3 regions of the Bradyrhizobium sp. BRP23 genome follow, and region 2 is predicted to be linked to each of the others. Evidence: predicted binding sites of a transcription regulator. Region 2 holds the regulator's gene; each other region holds the start of a gene.
What was found. The regulator LexA, encoded in region 2, represses DNA repair genes until DNA is damaged. The targets are predictions, from matches to a motif close to TGTTCNNNNTGTGTTCNG.

Region 1 (4,958 bases), on a different contig from region 2:
GCCGATCTCAGTTACGGGCAGCGCGCGCCCTATACCGTCAATCAGCCGCTTAATGCCTATAGCTGGGCGGGTCCCTATCTCGGCGGCAATATCGGCTATGAATGGGGCTCGGTCGACAACAACCCCACCAAGCCGTCCGGCTTCGTCGCCGGTGTGCAGGCCGGCTACAATTTCCAGAACGGCCCGTGGGTGTTCGGCGTCGAGGGCGACATCCAGGCCGCCGGCGCCGACGACACGTTTGCGCCGTGGAAGTTCTCCAACCCGTGGTTCGGCACCCTGCGCGGCCGCGCCGGCTATGCGTTCAACAACGTGCTGTTCTACGGCACCGCCGGTCTCGCCTTCGGCGAGCTGCGCGCACAAACCTTCGGTTGGTCGGAGTCGCACACCAGTGCCGGCTGGACCATCGGCGCCGGTGCGGAAGTCGGCCTCGCGCCGAACTGGAGCGCCAAGCTCGAATATCTCTACATCGATCTGTCGACCAGCCAGTTCGCAATCACGGGCGTGTCAAACGGCTATAGCGCCAACGTTGTCCGCGCAGGCGTGAACTATCGCTTCTGACATCCAAAGAAGAAAATACCGGACCAGCCTCCCGGCCGCTCGCGGCCGGGATTTTTTTTCGCCAGGCTTGCTAGGAGAGGATCACCAGATTGACCGCCTTCGGTCCCTTCCCCTTCTTGTCCGGTTCGACTTCGAAAGTAATACGCTGTCCTTCGGCGAGGTCCTTCAGTCCCGCCCGCTCCACAGCGGTGATGTGAACGAAAACATCGCGACCGCCGTCGTCAGGCTTGATGAAGCCGTAGCCGCGCTCGCCGTTGAAGAACTTGACCGTTCCCGTCATGGCCATCGGGAAACTCCCCCTCATTGCTCCTCCGTCGCGACGCAGACTCACGTCGCGACATGACCGGGCCTTACGGAGCCCGGGAGCTGGCCATCCTTGGACGGACCTGATCGGTCCGGCGGGATCTTTCTTAGGGCCTTCACTCCGCCGCAACCATTCGCGGAAGCGGAACGTAAAGCCAGTCACGGAAATAGCATAATACGGTTCTTTGCAGATTGACTACCGGTCCTGCATATTTTTCCCAAGAATGCCGGAGTGTTACGGCTTGGCGTCAATGCTTGGCGCTAAGGCTTGGGCACCTCCAGCCGGAATCTGGCAGCACCGCCCTGGCCGAGCGGTATTTCCAGCTCCGGCAGAATGGTCTTGAGCTCGCCGTGCAGCGTGTAGGGCGGGTTGACGATCAGGAGACCGGTGGAGGTGAGGGCGGCGCTGTCGGCTTGCGGCGCGACGCTGAATTCGAGGCGCAGGCATTTTCCAGGCGGCTTTGCTGCAGCTGCGAGCCGCGCCACGGTTTGCGCCAGCGTGTCGGTGGCGCGCCGGTTCTTGGCGGGATACCAGATTACGTAGATACCGGTCGGCCATTTCGCGAACGCTGCCGAGAAGGCTTCGCCGAGCCGCTCGAACTCGTCCTTGGCCTCGAAGGGCGGATCGATCAGCACGAGGCCACGCCGCTCCTTCGGCGGCACGAAGGCCGGCAGCGCCACCCAGCCGTCGAGGTCGACCACGCGGGCCTGCTCGTCGCGGCGCAGCGCATCGATCAGCGCTTTCCGTGCCTTCGGCTCGAGCTCGCAGGCGACGAGCCGGTCCTGCGGCCTGAGCAGGCCGCGCGCGATCAACGGCGAGCCCGGATAGGCCTTGAGCTCCCCCTTTGGGTTGAAGGCGCGGACGATGTCGAGATAAGGCTTCGTCAGCGCTGCGCTCTCGTTCGACAGGCGCGCCTGCAGCAGCCGCGCGATGCCGGTCAGCCATTCGCCGCCGCGGCGCGCCTCGTCGCTGTCGAGATCGTAGAGGCCGGCGCCGGCATGGGTGTCGATGACGCGGAACGCTGCCGGCTTGTCCTGCAGATAAGTGAGGATGCGCGCCAGCACGATGTGCTTGATGACATCGGCGAAGCTGCCGGCGTGGAAGGCGTGGCGGTAGTTCATGGCGGAGAGGACTACGTTGTCTGGCGCGATCCTAACCCCTGTCATTGCGAGCGCAGCGAAGCAATCCAGAAATGCGTCCGCGGAGGCACTCTGGATTGCTTCGCTGCGCTCGCAATGACTGAGCTACCCGCCCCTGATCGGCGGCATCGTCACCTGGTCGCGGCGGCAGGCGCGGCGCTCGATCTCGTCGCAGGCGCGAAATTGCAGGTCCTTGCTGAGGCAGATGCGGACCTCGGACAGCCGTGTCCGGTTGCAGGTGACCGAGACGGCGGCATTGCTGAGACCCGGATTGGCCTTGATGAAGGCCTCCTCGACCTCCGCCGGCGCGACGGTCTTGGCCTGCGCCAGATCGAGATATTCGGCCGGAATCTTGATCGCAGCGCGCGCCTTGCGGATCATCTCGAAATAGCCGCGGCCCTCCAGCCCGGAGCAGGTGCCGTGCTTGTCCCATTCGTTGAAGATCAGGCCCGGCGCCGGCATCAAATCGAGCATCGAGGAGACGATGTTGCGGTTCAGCCGCGGCGCCGGGCGCTGGCAATACTCCGGAAAACCGTTCTCGTATTGCGGCCACAGCCCATGCACCACGAAGGCGTAGGGCCGTCCGCCGCATTGCATCTGGGACCGGCCGCCCCGTTCGGCGGCTTCCTCGCAGAACGAGGGCGACCACGACAGCGCCAGCACATAGAAATCGAACTCGCCCGGGGCGTTCTGCCGCTTGTCCTGTGCCTTCGCACCGCCCGCGAGGGTGGCCAACCCCGCAGCGAGGGTCAGTGAGATCATCAGGCGGGACAACGAATGCAATCTGGAGTGAAACATGACAACGCCCCTCAACTAGACTGTGCAATACAGCCTAGCAGGCAATGGGAACATTTCAAGAACAAAATTGGGGCAGCAGCCATCGACTGGCTGATCAGCCCGAATCCGCCGCTGTTGATCAGGGCTTGGCGGCGCGGCACGCCGGATTGTAGGCCCAGTTGCGGTCGACGCCGACGACGCACCATTCGACACCGTTGCCGTAGGAGGCAAAGCCGCCATCCTCGATGATCGAGAAATGCACCTTGCGCGGCTTGCCGTCATTGAGCATGGCCTCGCCGGTGCAATAGCGGCGCGGAATGTTGTCGGACTGCCAGGGCCGGAACGCGGTTTCGCGAACGGCGGAGAAGCCGGTGATCTGCAACGAAGAATTCCAGAACTTGGATTCCTTTTCGGCGAATTCGTGCACGATCCTCGGCAGAGCCCAGTCGCAAGGGGCGACGGCGCCGTCATAGCGCGGCCCGCTCAGCCAGAAATTCAGCTCCAGCGGATTGGCGGCCCTGGCCTTGCCGAGTGACAATGCTCCGAACATGAGGCCGAGCACGGCGGCGAAACGGAGCGATTTCTCGAAGGGGGCGCGCATGATCAATCCGGGCAGCTAAGGTCTTGCGAAGGCCGGACGGTGCCGCGAAGGTTGGGGGAGGTCAAGTGCAGCGCGGCAACACTTCGCAAGGACTTGACCAAGTGTCGCGGCCAACAGGGGTTCGGTTCTTTTCACGTGCGTCGCGGCACCGTAAACTGGCGCCAGCCAATTGGAGTGACGGGAATGCGAATCATTGCGGCCGCGGGCCTTCTTGCCAGCCTGGTTGTCTCAGGCATGATGGCGAGCCAGTCGGCGCGCGCCGATTACGTGCCGCCGTTCAAGGGCAACGACACCGGCGGCATCATCGCCTATTCGATGGCGACCCGGGTCGATGCGCGCCAGGTCGCGGTCGATCATTGCGCCCGCTACGGCAAGGTGGCGAAATTCCTGGCCGTGCAGGGCTATGAGGGCGGCTACATCTCGTTCTCGTGCCGCTGGGTGCCTTATGGCGCCGCCGACCGGCCGATCCGCACACTGTACTGAGGCGCTGTCGTAGGCGCCGCACCTCTCTCAGCCGGGAGCTTCCCTCATGACGCGCAAACTCGCTTTGCTCGGCTCGACGCTTTGCCTCGCATTGTCGGCAGGCAGCGCCGGCGCCGACGAACTGCCGCTGCGCAAGGCCGGTCTTTGGGAGATGAAGCTGGTCACATCGGGCTCGCCCGTGCCCGAGATGACCATGCAGCACTGCACCGATGAGACCGTCGACAAGGAGATGAGCAACAACGTCTCCCCGATGGCCAAGCAGATCTGCGCCAAGCAGGAGATCAAGAAGACCGCGACCGGCTATGTCAGCGATTCCGAGTGCAGCGTCGCTGGCGTCAGCACGACCTCGCATGCCGAGATCACCGGCGACTTCAATTCGGCCTACACGGTGAAGACCACTTCGCACGCAAAAGGCGGCGTTGCCGGTGCGGCGGGGCGCGATAGCACGACGACGCTGCAAGCCAAGTGGCTCGGGGCCTGCAAGCCGGGTCAGAAGCCCGGTGACATCGTCATGCCCGGCGGCTTCAAGATGAACACGCGCGACATGGACAAGCTGAAGGCGCTGCTGCCGAAGTAGGTGTACTCTTTCCCTCTCCCCTTGTGGGAGAGGGTGGATCGCCGCAAAGCGGCGAGACGGGTGAGGGGTTTCTCTCCGCGAATTCAATGAGGCTTGGACGCGCGGAGAGATACCCCTCATCCGGCGCTTCGCGCCACCTTCTCCCGCAAGGGGAGAAGGGAAGACCCCACCTACACCGGTATCCGCACGCTCGCCCTCAATCCCCCCATCGGGCTGTCGCCCAGCGTGATGTCACCGCCATGGGAGCGGGCGATGTCGCGGGCGATCGCGAGCCCCAGGCCGGTGCCGCCTTCGTCCTGGTTGCGGGCGTTGTCCAGCCGCAGGAACGGCTTGAACACCTCTTCGCGCAAGTGCGCGGGAATGCCGGGGCCGTCGTCATCGACGGTGACGGTCAAATAACGGTGATCGCGCTGGCCGGTGATGGCGATATTCTTGCCGTAGCGCGCCGCGTTGGTGACGAGGTTGGCGAGGCAGCGCTTGAACGAGGCCGGCTTCACCGTCACCACGGGCAGGCCGTTG
Region 2 (4,958 bases):
GGACATGCCGGCTGCCAGCCCGAGGCCATCATCGCGCGCTATGTGCGCGACGAGGCCTACCGGTTGCACGAGATGGGCAAGATCAGCGATGGGGACTATTTCGCCTCGCTGCGGTCCTCGCTCGGGATCGGCATCTCGGATGCGCAATTCCTGGAAGGCTGGAACGCGATTTTCGCCGGCGAGATGCCTGATATCGCCGAGCTGCTGCCGCGGGCGGCGAAGCAGATGCCGCTCTATGCCTTCTCCAACACCAATCGGCCGCACGTCGACCATTTCTCGAAGGAATATGCCGGTCTGCTCGGCCATTTCCGCGAGCTGTATCTGTCCTCCAGCATCGGCCTGCGCAAACCGGATGCCGAGGCCTTCGACCATGTCGTGGCGGCGATCGGCGTGCCGGCCGAGCGCATCGTGTTCTTCGATGACCTCGCCGAGAACATCGAGGGAGCACGGGCGCGCGGCTTGACCGCCGTGCATGTCACCTCGCCGCGTGATGTCGGGAACGCATTGAAAGCACTGGGGATCTGAGCCGCGGGAAAGCCCGGAGCGCGCTCACTTGCCGGAACAAAAACTGCTGAAGATGTGGAACCTGATCACTTTGTGCATTTTTATACAGAGTTCCGGGAACGGAATACCACCCTTCGGACTCATGAGTCCGTTGGGACTTCTACATTGGACTGATCGACGTGCTGGGCAAGACCTATCTCACCAAGCAAGCCTCTCTCCTGCTCGAATTCGCCAGAACCACCTCGGATTCTGACCTCTCCGCCAAGCTAATCAGCAAGGCCGCCGACCTGAAATCCCAGGCGGACCCGCTGCCGGACAAGGATCAGGGTCCCAAGCCGCCCGACGTCGCGGACATCAGTCCGGGCGATCCGACGGGGCGTTGAACGATGCTGGCCGTGGCGCTCGTCATTCTCGTCCTTGCCATGGCAATCCTCGTTCCGGTCTGTCTCGCCTTCCGCATCATGCCGCGGCGGAGCTGAGCCGACCTCCTCCACCCCCTGCGACCATGCAGGATAGATCATCCCGCGTGCTGCTTTGCCTCACGGCTGCACTCGGCTAGAACTCTCGCCGCCCATTGACTGATGTGCTCAGCAGGAGTTCGCCCGTGGCCCTGATGCCGGTTTCTGACGCGCTTGCCGCGGTGTTGGCCGGCGTCGAGCCGCTGGCTGAACAGATGGTTTGCCTCGACGAGGCCTACCATCGTGTGCTCGCCCGCGATGTCGCGGCGCGGCGCACGCAGCCGCCGGAGGCGATGTCGGCGATGGACGGCTATGCCGTGCGCACGGCCGACGCGGCAAACGATTCGAGGTTGACCGTCGTCGGCGAGGTCGCGGCGGGCCGGCCGTTCGCGGGAAGCGTCGGCCCCGGCGAAGCCGTGCGGATCTTCACCGGCGGCGTCGTTCCCGACGGCGCCGATGCCGTCGTGATCCAGGAGGACACGGCTGCCGACGGCAAACATGTGACGATCAAGGAAGCCGCCATTTTCGGCCGGCACATCCGCCCTGCAGGCGTCGACTTCCGCGAAGGCGACGTGCTGCTGCGCAAGGGAATCCGTCTCACCGAGCGCGATCTCGCCCTTGCCGCCGGAATGAATCATCCGCATCTCGCCGTCATCCGCCGCCCGAGGGTTGCCGTTCTCGCCACCGGCGACGAGCTCGTGATGCCGGGCACCACGCCTGGTCGCGGCCAGATCGTCTATTCCAACGGCTATGCCCTGCATGCGCTCGCCCGCAGCGAGGGCGCCGAGACCATCGACCTCGGAATTGCCGCCGATACACTGGAGGCGACGTCCGCCGGCATCCGCCGCGCGCGCGAGAGCGGCGCCGACATCCTGATCACGACCGGCGGTGCCTCGGTCGGCGACCACGACCTGGTCCAGCAGGCGCTCAAGGGCGAAGGCATCGCGATGGCGTTCTGGAAGATCGCGATCCGGCCGGGCAAGCCGATGATGCACGGTCGGATAGGCGCGATGCGCGTGATTGGCCTGCCCGGCAATCCCGTGTCGTCCTACGTGTGCGCCTTCCTGTTCATGGTCCCCTTGATTCGCGCCCTGTCGGGCCGTTCAGCGATTCATCATCGGCGCGAGCGCGCCGTGCTGGGCCGCGATCTCGCCGCCAACGACCAGCGCGAGGACTATCTGCGTGCGCGGCTGGAGGAGCGCGACGACGGCACGCGCGTCGCCCTTCCGGTCAGCCATCAGGACTCCTCCCTTCTTGCGAATCTCGCTGCGGCACAGGTACTTCTGGTGCGCGCACCGTTCGCGCCGAAGGCCGAGGCCGGCACGCCTTGCGAGGTGCTCCGGCTGCCCGTCTGAGCCGCCCAGCCACACGCATTCCGCGAGCTTGGCCGCGTTCACCATAAATTAAGCAGTTGCGGAACACATATCGAACATATAGTGTCCGTTCATGATTTGTTTCGAGGATGTAGCGGCTTAGTGCCGGCTTCATCGTGTCGGAATCGAACGACATCAACCGGGGGACTTTGGTCGAGATGTTGACGCGCAAACAATACGAGCTTCTGCGGTTCATCAGCGAACGTCTGAAGGAAAGCGGCGTGCCGCCGTCCTTCGACGAGATGAAGGATGCGCTCGACCTGCGCTCGAAGTCAGGCATCCATCGCCTGATCACTGCGCTCGAGGAGCGCGGCTTCATTCGCCGCCTGCCCAACCGTGCCCGTGCCATCGAGGTGATCAAGCTGCCCGAGCTCCAGGCCGCCGCCGGCAATCGCCGTGGCTTCACCCCGAGCGTGATCGAGGGCAATCTCGGCAAGGTGCGCGCGAGCTCCAGCCCGCCCGCGGACGAGGGCGAGCGCCCCGTCGCGGTGCCCGTGATGGGCCGCATCGCCGCCGGCACGCCGATCGAGGCGCTGCAGACCCGCAGCCATACCATCAGCGTGCCGCCGGACATGCTCGGCTCGGGCGAGCACTACGCGCTCGAAGTGCGCGGCGATTCGATGGTCGAGGCCGGCATCCTCGACGGCGACATGGCGCTGATCCAGCGCAACGAGACCGCCAATACCGGCGACATCGTGGTGGCATTGATCGACGACGAGGAGGCCACGCTCAAGCGCTTCCGCCGCCGCGGCGCCTCGATCGCGCTCGAGCCCGCCAATGCCGCCTACGAGGTCCGCATTCTTCCGCCGAACCGCGTGAAGATCCAGGGCAAGCTGATCGGGCTTTACCGGAAGTACTGATACGGGAAACATCAAGCGCCGCGCGCGTTTCGATCGGCATCGGCGATCCAGGATCGGAGCGGATACTTGTCCGCTCCGGCTGGACGGTTTCTCTGGTTCTGCGCCGGCTGTCCGGTCCATCTTCCCGCGCGACATTCGCCCGCGCAGGCGCGCAGCAATCTCGCTCTGCTTCACCGGTAGAGTTGTGCCGGCAGTGCTGATAGCTCCGGCCGAATGCAAGGACGCGAGGTTTGTTCCTATCGAATCCGGGAAAGATAATGTGATCGCGCGCTGCGGACGCGAGCCGCAGATTTGCCCATAACCGAGCAGAGCGTTGTATGCTTCCACTCTGATAGAGGCCTGCGCCTCGAAAGAGACGCGGGTCGCTATCCCAGCATGAGGAGCACCCGATGTGTGACTACAGCCTGCATGCCGTCGCGACGCGCCCCGCCGAAGTCGGCGAGACGATCGTCACGACAACCTTCCGCGGCACCTCGACGCGCGGTTTCGCTTCCGAAGCCGATCCCTCCGTCGCGGTCTGTCTGCTGCCGGGGACGGAGCTCGCTTTCGCCGACAACGTCCGCTACGACAACCGCTGGATCTGGACGCGCACCGTGAACTCTCGCGTCGGCAAGTTCGGCAAGATCGACCCGCACATTCCCGATCGCCATCATGACGCGATCGAATTCCCCGACGGCAAATACGTGCTGGTGACGCAGCTCGTCGAAGGCCAGCGCGCGACCGTGCTGCAATTGCCGGTGACGCAGCCAGCCCCCGAGCGCGAGCACAAGCCGCAGATCGTCGCCGACACGCGGCCCACGATCACGCGCCTGCCGATCGGCTGACGCCCTTCGGCCGACAGGCCGAGCCCGGGATTGAAATTGCCGTCGCCGGCCGAAGGCCGGCGAGCCCGGCAAGTTTGTGTTTCAGGACATTCGATCGGCGAGCCCACCGCCGCGCCTCGTCGTCGCACGAAGTTTGGGCCGTGCTGCCCGCATTTTGAACGTCCGCTCCGCAGCCAAATGACCGATGCTGTCGTGGTTTGAGGCGGCGGACACGCTCGATGAAGACCTTCATTCGCGTCGTTGAACTTTGGGTACCCGACCGGACGCGCATGCGGCTGGAATTCGGCGGCGGCCTCTACGACGATGGGCTGTCCGCGTTCAAAGCCGTCAGCGAAGAGCTGCACTTCGGATATGACGAGGGACTTCCAGGCAAGGCCTGGGCCTGTGGCCACCCCGTCATCCTCACGAAATTCGCCAACTCCTATTTCAAGCGGACCGATCAGGCCGCTGCGGCCGGCCTCACCTGCGGCGTGGCGGTGCCGGTGTTCGCGGGCGAATTCCTGCAAGCCGTGCTGGTGCTGTTCTGCGGCGACGACGAGGCGCATGTCGGCGCGATCGAACTCTGGCACAACGATCCTGATCTCTCGCATGAGATGGGGCTCGTCGATGGCTATTACGGCACCGCGGACATGTTCGAATTCAACTCCCGCCACACCAGATTTCCGCGCGGCTTCGGCCTGCCCGGACGCACCTGGAAGGCGGGCCTGCCGCTGATCATCAAGGACTTGCACGACGCCAAGAGTTTCCTGCGCTGGGAGGACGCCGCCAAGGTCGGGATCAATCTCGGCGTCGGCGTGCCCTACCGAACCGGTACCGACCAGACCTGGGTTCTGACATTCCTCTCCGCGCAGGCAACGCCGATTGCGCGACGCTTCGAGATCTGGGTCCCGAACGAGGACCGTTCGGCGCTGGTCTTTCGCGCCGGCGATTGCAGCGCGC
Region 3 (4,958 bases), on a different contig from region 2:
CAAGAGCGCGATGCTGCAGCAGAACCGGATGGATTCGGACGAGGACACGCCGTTCGACCAGTTCTCGCGACAGTTCGGTTTCCGCTTTCCGGGCGGCGCGAACGGCATGCCGCGCCAGCGCCACCAGATGATCACGGGCGAAGGCTCCGGCTTTTTCATCTCCGCCGACGGCTATGCTGTGACCAACAATCACGTCGTCGATCGCGCCGAGTCCGTGCAGGTGACGATGGACGATGGCACGACCTACACCGCGAAAGTGGTCGGCACCGATCCGAAGACAGATCTCGCGCTGATCAAGGTCGACGGCAAGAAGGACTTTCCGTTCGTCAAGTTCTCCGACCAGAAGCCGCGCATTGGCGACTGGGTGGTCGCGGTCGGCAATCCCTTCGGTCTTGGCGGCACCGTGACCGCCGGCATCGTCTCGGCCAGCGGCCGCGACATCGGCAACGGTCCCTATGACGACTTCATCCAGATCGACGCGCCGATCAACAAGGGCAATTCCGGCGGTCCGGCCTTCGACATGAACGGCAACGTGATCGGCGTGAACACTGCGATCTTCTCGCCCTCGGGCGGCTCGGTCGGCATCGGCTTCGATATCCCGGCTTCGACCGCCAAGCTCGTCGTCGCGCAATTGAAGGACAAAGGCGCGGTCACCCGGGGCTGGCTCGGCGTGCAGGTGCAGCCGGTGACGTCGGATATTGCCGACAGCCTCGGGCTCAAGGAGGCGCGCGGCGCGATCGTCGACAATCCGCAGGATGGCAGCCCGGCGGCGAAGGCCGGCATCCAGGCGGGCGATGTCATCACCGCCGTCAACGGCACCACGATCAAGGACTCCCGCGACCTCGCCCGCACCATCGCCGGCTTGACGCCGGGCACGTCCGTGAAGCTCGATGTCTTCCGCAAGGGCGACAGCAAGACGGTGACGCTGGCGCTCGGCGAGTTGCCGAACGAGCGGCAGGCCAAGGGCAATGGCAGTGGCAATGCCGACGAGGGCAGCGGACAGCCGGGTGCCGGCACGCCGCGCCTCGGCCTCAGCCTGGCGCCCGCCGGTGACGTCCAGGGCGCAGGCCAGAACGGCGTCGTCGTCACCGAGGTTGATCCGCAAGGCCCGGCCGCGCAACGCGGCATCCGGACCGGCGACGTCATCCTCAATGTCGGCGGCAAGGCTGTCAGCAATGTCGGCGAGGTGCGCTCCGAGCTGGCGCAGGCCAAATCGTCGGGCAAGCGCAGCGTGCTGCTTCAGGTCAGAAGCGCGGAGGCCACCCGCTTCGTTGCGGTGCCACTCGCATAACGTCAACTCGACCCTTACCAATCCAGGAAGGCGGCCTTCGGGCCGCCTTTTGCACACACGTCACGTCCGCACCAGGCCGGTCACATTCTCGTTAACGGCAGGGATGATGACCTGGTGCGTCCGAAAAAGCCGTGTTCGCTGATCACACTCGCAGGGCGCCTCGGTGCTCTGCGCCAACGTCGCCGCTGAGAGGGGTTGCAAGCGTGGAACTTCGAGCCTCCCGGCGCTTTGTGGAACTCGCCGGTGGTTCACAAGTGATCGGTGCCGACATGGATCGATTGAAGCTCTCGCTCAGGAGTGCGCTGCTCGTGGCGCCATTGGTGCTCTCGGGGGGAAACGCGCTCGGGCGCGACGACGGCCGCTACGCGAATTCTCCTCTGAAGCCATGGTTCGACAGTTTGCGCAGCCATCTCGGTCCGTGCTGCTCGGACGCGGACGGTTTCGCCCTTGCCGATCTCGACTGGGAGTCGCACAACGGGCGCTACCGTGTCCGCATCGACGGACAGTGGATCGATGTGCCGGATGAGGCCGTCATCACCGAGCCCAACCGGGCCGGCCGCACGATGGTGTGGCCGGTCAAGACTGCGTTCGGGATTTCGATCCGCTGCTTCATGCCGGGGAGCATGATCTGAGGCGGGTCAGCGCGACCGCTTGGATTTGCGCTTCGATGATTTCTTGTTCGACGATTTCTTGGACGACGTCCCGGACGTTTTCTTGGATGATTTCTTGGACGTCTTCTTGGACGTCTTCTTGGCGCTCTTGCGCTTCGAAGCCTTCTTCGGGACCTTCTTGCCCTTCTTGCGTGCCTTCGACAGTCCGATCGCGATGGCCTGCTTGCGGTTCTTGACGCGGCCGCCGCGCCCGCCACGGCCGCTCTTCGCGGTGCCCTTCTTGTAACGCCGCATCTCGGTGGCGACATCGCTTCCCGAGCTGCGTGAGTAGCGGCGCTTTTTTGCCTTGCGTGCCATGCATATTCTCCCTCGGCGGGGAGAACCATTCTGCACAGCCATGGTTCCGGGAGCGTGGAACGGCGCAGGCCTAAAGCGCGATGCGATGCTCTAGAAGGAGTTTGCCAGCTCGATCTCCGCTTCCAGCACCTGGATGCGCCGGGCGGCCTCGCTGAAGGACAGATCCCGCGCATATTGGCCGGGCTGGTAGGCCTCTTCGCTGAGCCGCTTCAGCTTGAGACCCTGCGCCCGCGTCATCTGCTCGCCCAGGAAAAATCTGGCGTCGTATTTACCTTGAACCTGCATCTGGCGTCTCCGTCCTGAAATCGTGACTTGACTATATGTTCTTATTTTGTTCTAACAAGGCATGGACAACAGAATTAATGAAATTCGACGTAAAATCAGAGCCTTGAGGCTCGAGATGGCCGACGTCGAGGCGTCGGTGCGCGACCTCGTCGAGCGCGATCACGACTGCACGGAAAGGGCCCTGGCGCAGATGGACCTGCGCCGGAAAATCACTCTCTTGATTGCCGAATGGAAGGCGGCCGGCGGCAGCGACGTACTGCCAAACGTTCGCGACCGGGTGCGGCTTCGTGCCGTGAAGACAGGCGGCAATTCCGCGCGCGCAGCCGAGCGCCGCTGAGATCCTTGGCGCCGGATACTGAAGGCCGAGTGCCGAACCCAAAGATAGAAGACAAAGGGCTCCGCAATGCGGAGCCCTTCATGATTCCAGGAGCGCCTATTTGGTGTCGGTCATGCCGCCCTTGTTGGTCATGGTGCCGCCCTGATCGGAGCCGGGACCGGCGCCGCCTTGGCCGGACGGATCAGCGCCCTTGGAGGACTTGGTGTTGGCGCCGGTGATCTGTGCCGACGACATCGAGGATCCATGCTTGACCTTGTGCGATTTGGCTTGGGCGGCAAACGGCGCGGCGGCAAGGCCGGTTGCCAATATTACGGCGAGAGCGAGCTTGGTCGTCTCATGCGGGGAAACCCCCTGAGTTAAATTGACGCAGGCAGCAAACCGCGCGTCGCGGCAGGAGTTCCCGGCGAAGTATCTTCCGTACGTCACGCACGCTTCAAGTTTGCTTGTCCTCGGCCAGGATGAACACGGCGCCGGTGAGCGTCGCGCCGATCGCGAAGGTCGTCACCAAGGTGAGGGCGAAGACCATCGCGGCCTGGCTTCCGCCATTGTTCAGCAGGTTGGCGACGGCTGGATTGGACAGGACGAGCGTGAGGCTGAAAATGAGGCCGAGCGCTGCGCCCATCATTGCATGCGTCATCAGCTTGATAAGGCCGCTGGCAGAGATCAGCTCAGACGACTTCTTGGTGCGCATGGGACGGCATCCCGAACTTGCCACGCCAACGCGCATGTGATCGCCCGGTTCCGTTCCGCTGAAGGAATTGTTACCGCCCGTTTCATCGGGCGTTCATGCCGGGCTTGCCAAGATGGGCGCCAGCAAAACGGGAACATCGATATGGGTAAGGTCGTCTTTCTTTACCGCTCGCTGGCCTATCGCAACGCGGCCGCGGACATCCTGCGCAAGGCGCGCAAGCTTCCGCTTGGCGCGGAGCGGAGCGCGGCCCGCCGCTACGCGAGGGCGCTGCGCGATCTCGCCCGAACGGAAGCTTGGCTCGAAGGGCGCGTCGCGCGCGAACCACGCACGGCGCAGCGCATGAGCAGCGCAGCGTCAGGTTAACCGGATGCGCGTTGCAATTCGGCAGCGCCGGCGGTGTCGAACTTGCTTGGTGCAGCCGCCGCGGTCTTGCGTGTCAACGGCACCTCAAGACGGCACAGCAGGCCCTCGGCGCGCCAATCGAACTGCGCCTGTCCGCCAAGCTGGGACTCGATGCTCGCAAGCAGGCTTCGCGTGCCGAAGCCGCGCGATTTCGGGGTCTTGACCAGGGGACCGCCGGATTCCTCCCAGCTCAGCGTGAGCAGCTCCTCGTCGACCTGCCAATCGATCGCGAGCCGCCCCGCTCGCGTGGATAGCGCGCCGTACTTTGCCGAGTTGGTGAAGAGCTCGTGCAATGCGAGCGCCAGCGTCTGGGCCGTCGCCGGCAGCAACTGAACTTCGGGCCCTGCCAATTTGATCTGGTCGCCCAGCGAATAGGGCGCAAGCTCCTCGTCGATCAGCCTGGAGAGCTCGGCGCCCTGCCAGCTCGACAGCGACAGGATGGTGTGCACGCGCGCCAGCGCATTGATGCGCCCCTCGACGGCGTTGACATAGGCCTTGACCTCGTCGGCCCGGGTGAGGCGCACGATCGACTGCGCCAGCGCCAGCGCGTTCTTCGCGCGATGATCGACTTCCCGCGCCAGCAGGTTCTGCCGCTCCTCGGCGCGCTTGCGCTCGGTGATGTCGACGGTCACGCCGCTGACGCGCACCACGCGCCCGCTCTCGTCCGTGGTTGCGGCCGCCGTGCCGACGCACCAGCGCACCTCGCCGTCGGGCCGGATGATGCGGAACTCCGTCTCATAGGCGCGTGTGCCCTTGTTGAACTCGGCGATCGCCTTGCGCAACTGGTCGACATCGTCGGGGTGCAGCAGGGCCTGAACGTTGGCCGGATTGATCTCGAAATTGTCGGGGCTGACGCCGAAGATATTGTATTGCCCCTCGTCCCACATCCAATCGCCGCTGATCCAGTCCCAGTCCCAGGACCCCATCTTGCCTGCCGCGATCGCCATGCTGCGCCGCTGCTCGCTCTCGCGCAGCTTCGCGGTG

Region 1: the regulator LexA is predicted to act here: its motif matches at 2,846-2,863, upstream of I6F24_RS16460 (ribonuclease T2).
Region 3: the regulator LexA is predicted to act here: its motif matches at 2,581-2,598, upstream of I6F24_RS04015 (DUF3072 domain-containing protein).

Annotation. Positions count from the first base shown of each region.
Region 1 covers NZ_JADYVW010000005.1:320,720-325,677, forward strand. Annotated here, with positions in the region: gene I6F24_RS16445 (outer membrane protein) at 1-558, shown strand, start outside; gene I6F24_RS16450 (cold-shock protein) at 629-844, opposite strand; gene rlmJ (23S rRNA (adenine(2030)-N(6))-methyltransferase RlmJ) at 1,123-1,983, opposite strand; gene I6F24_RS16460 (ribonuclease T2) at 2,107-2,799, opposite strand; gene I6F24_RS16465 (hypothetical protein) at 2,918-3,379, opposite strand; gene I6F24_RS16470 (hypothetical protein) at 3,563-3,862, shown strand; gene I6F24_RS16475 (DUF3617 family protein) at 3,909-4,439, shown strand; gene I6F24_RS16480 (ATP-binding protein) at 4,610-4,958, opposite strand, start outside.
Region 2 covers NZ_JADYVW010000008.1:179,733-184,690, forward strand. Annotated here, with positions in the region: gene I6F24_RS22625 (HAD family phosphatase) at 1-525, shown strand, start outside; gene I6F24_RS22630 (hypothetical protein) at 684-887, shown strand; gene glp (gephyrin-like molybdotransferase Glp) at 1,109-2,317, shown strand; gene lexA (transcriptional repressor LexA) at 2,494-3,195, shown strand; gene I6F24_RS22645 (hypothetical protein) at 3,585-4,019, shown strand; gene I6F24_RS22650 (GAF domain-containing protein) at 4,238-4,958, shown strand, end outside.
Region 3 covers NZ_JADYVW010000001.1:866,219-871,176, reverse strand. Annotated here, with positions in the region: gene I6F24_RS04030 (Do family serine endopeptidase) at 1-1,291, shown strand, start outside; gene I6F24_RS04025 (hypothetical protein) at 1,561-1,923, shown strand; gene I6F24_RS04020 (DUF6496 domain-containing protein) at 1,930-2,259, opposite strand; gene I6F24_RS04015 (DUF3072 domain-containing protein) at 2,350-2,544, opposite strand; gene I6F24_RS04010 (hypothetical protein) at 2,660-2,881, shown strand; gene I6F24_RS04005 (hypothetical protein) at 2,978-3,190, opposite strand; gene I6F24_RS04000 (hypothetical protein) at 3,315-3,572, opposite strand; gene I6F24_RS03995 (hypothetical protein) at 3,714-3,935, shown strand; gene I6F24_RS03990 (HWE histidine kinase domain-containing protein) at 3,932-4,958, opposite strand, start outside.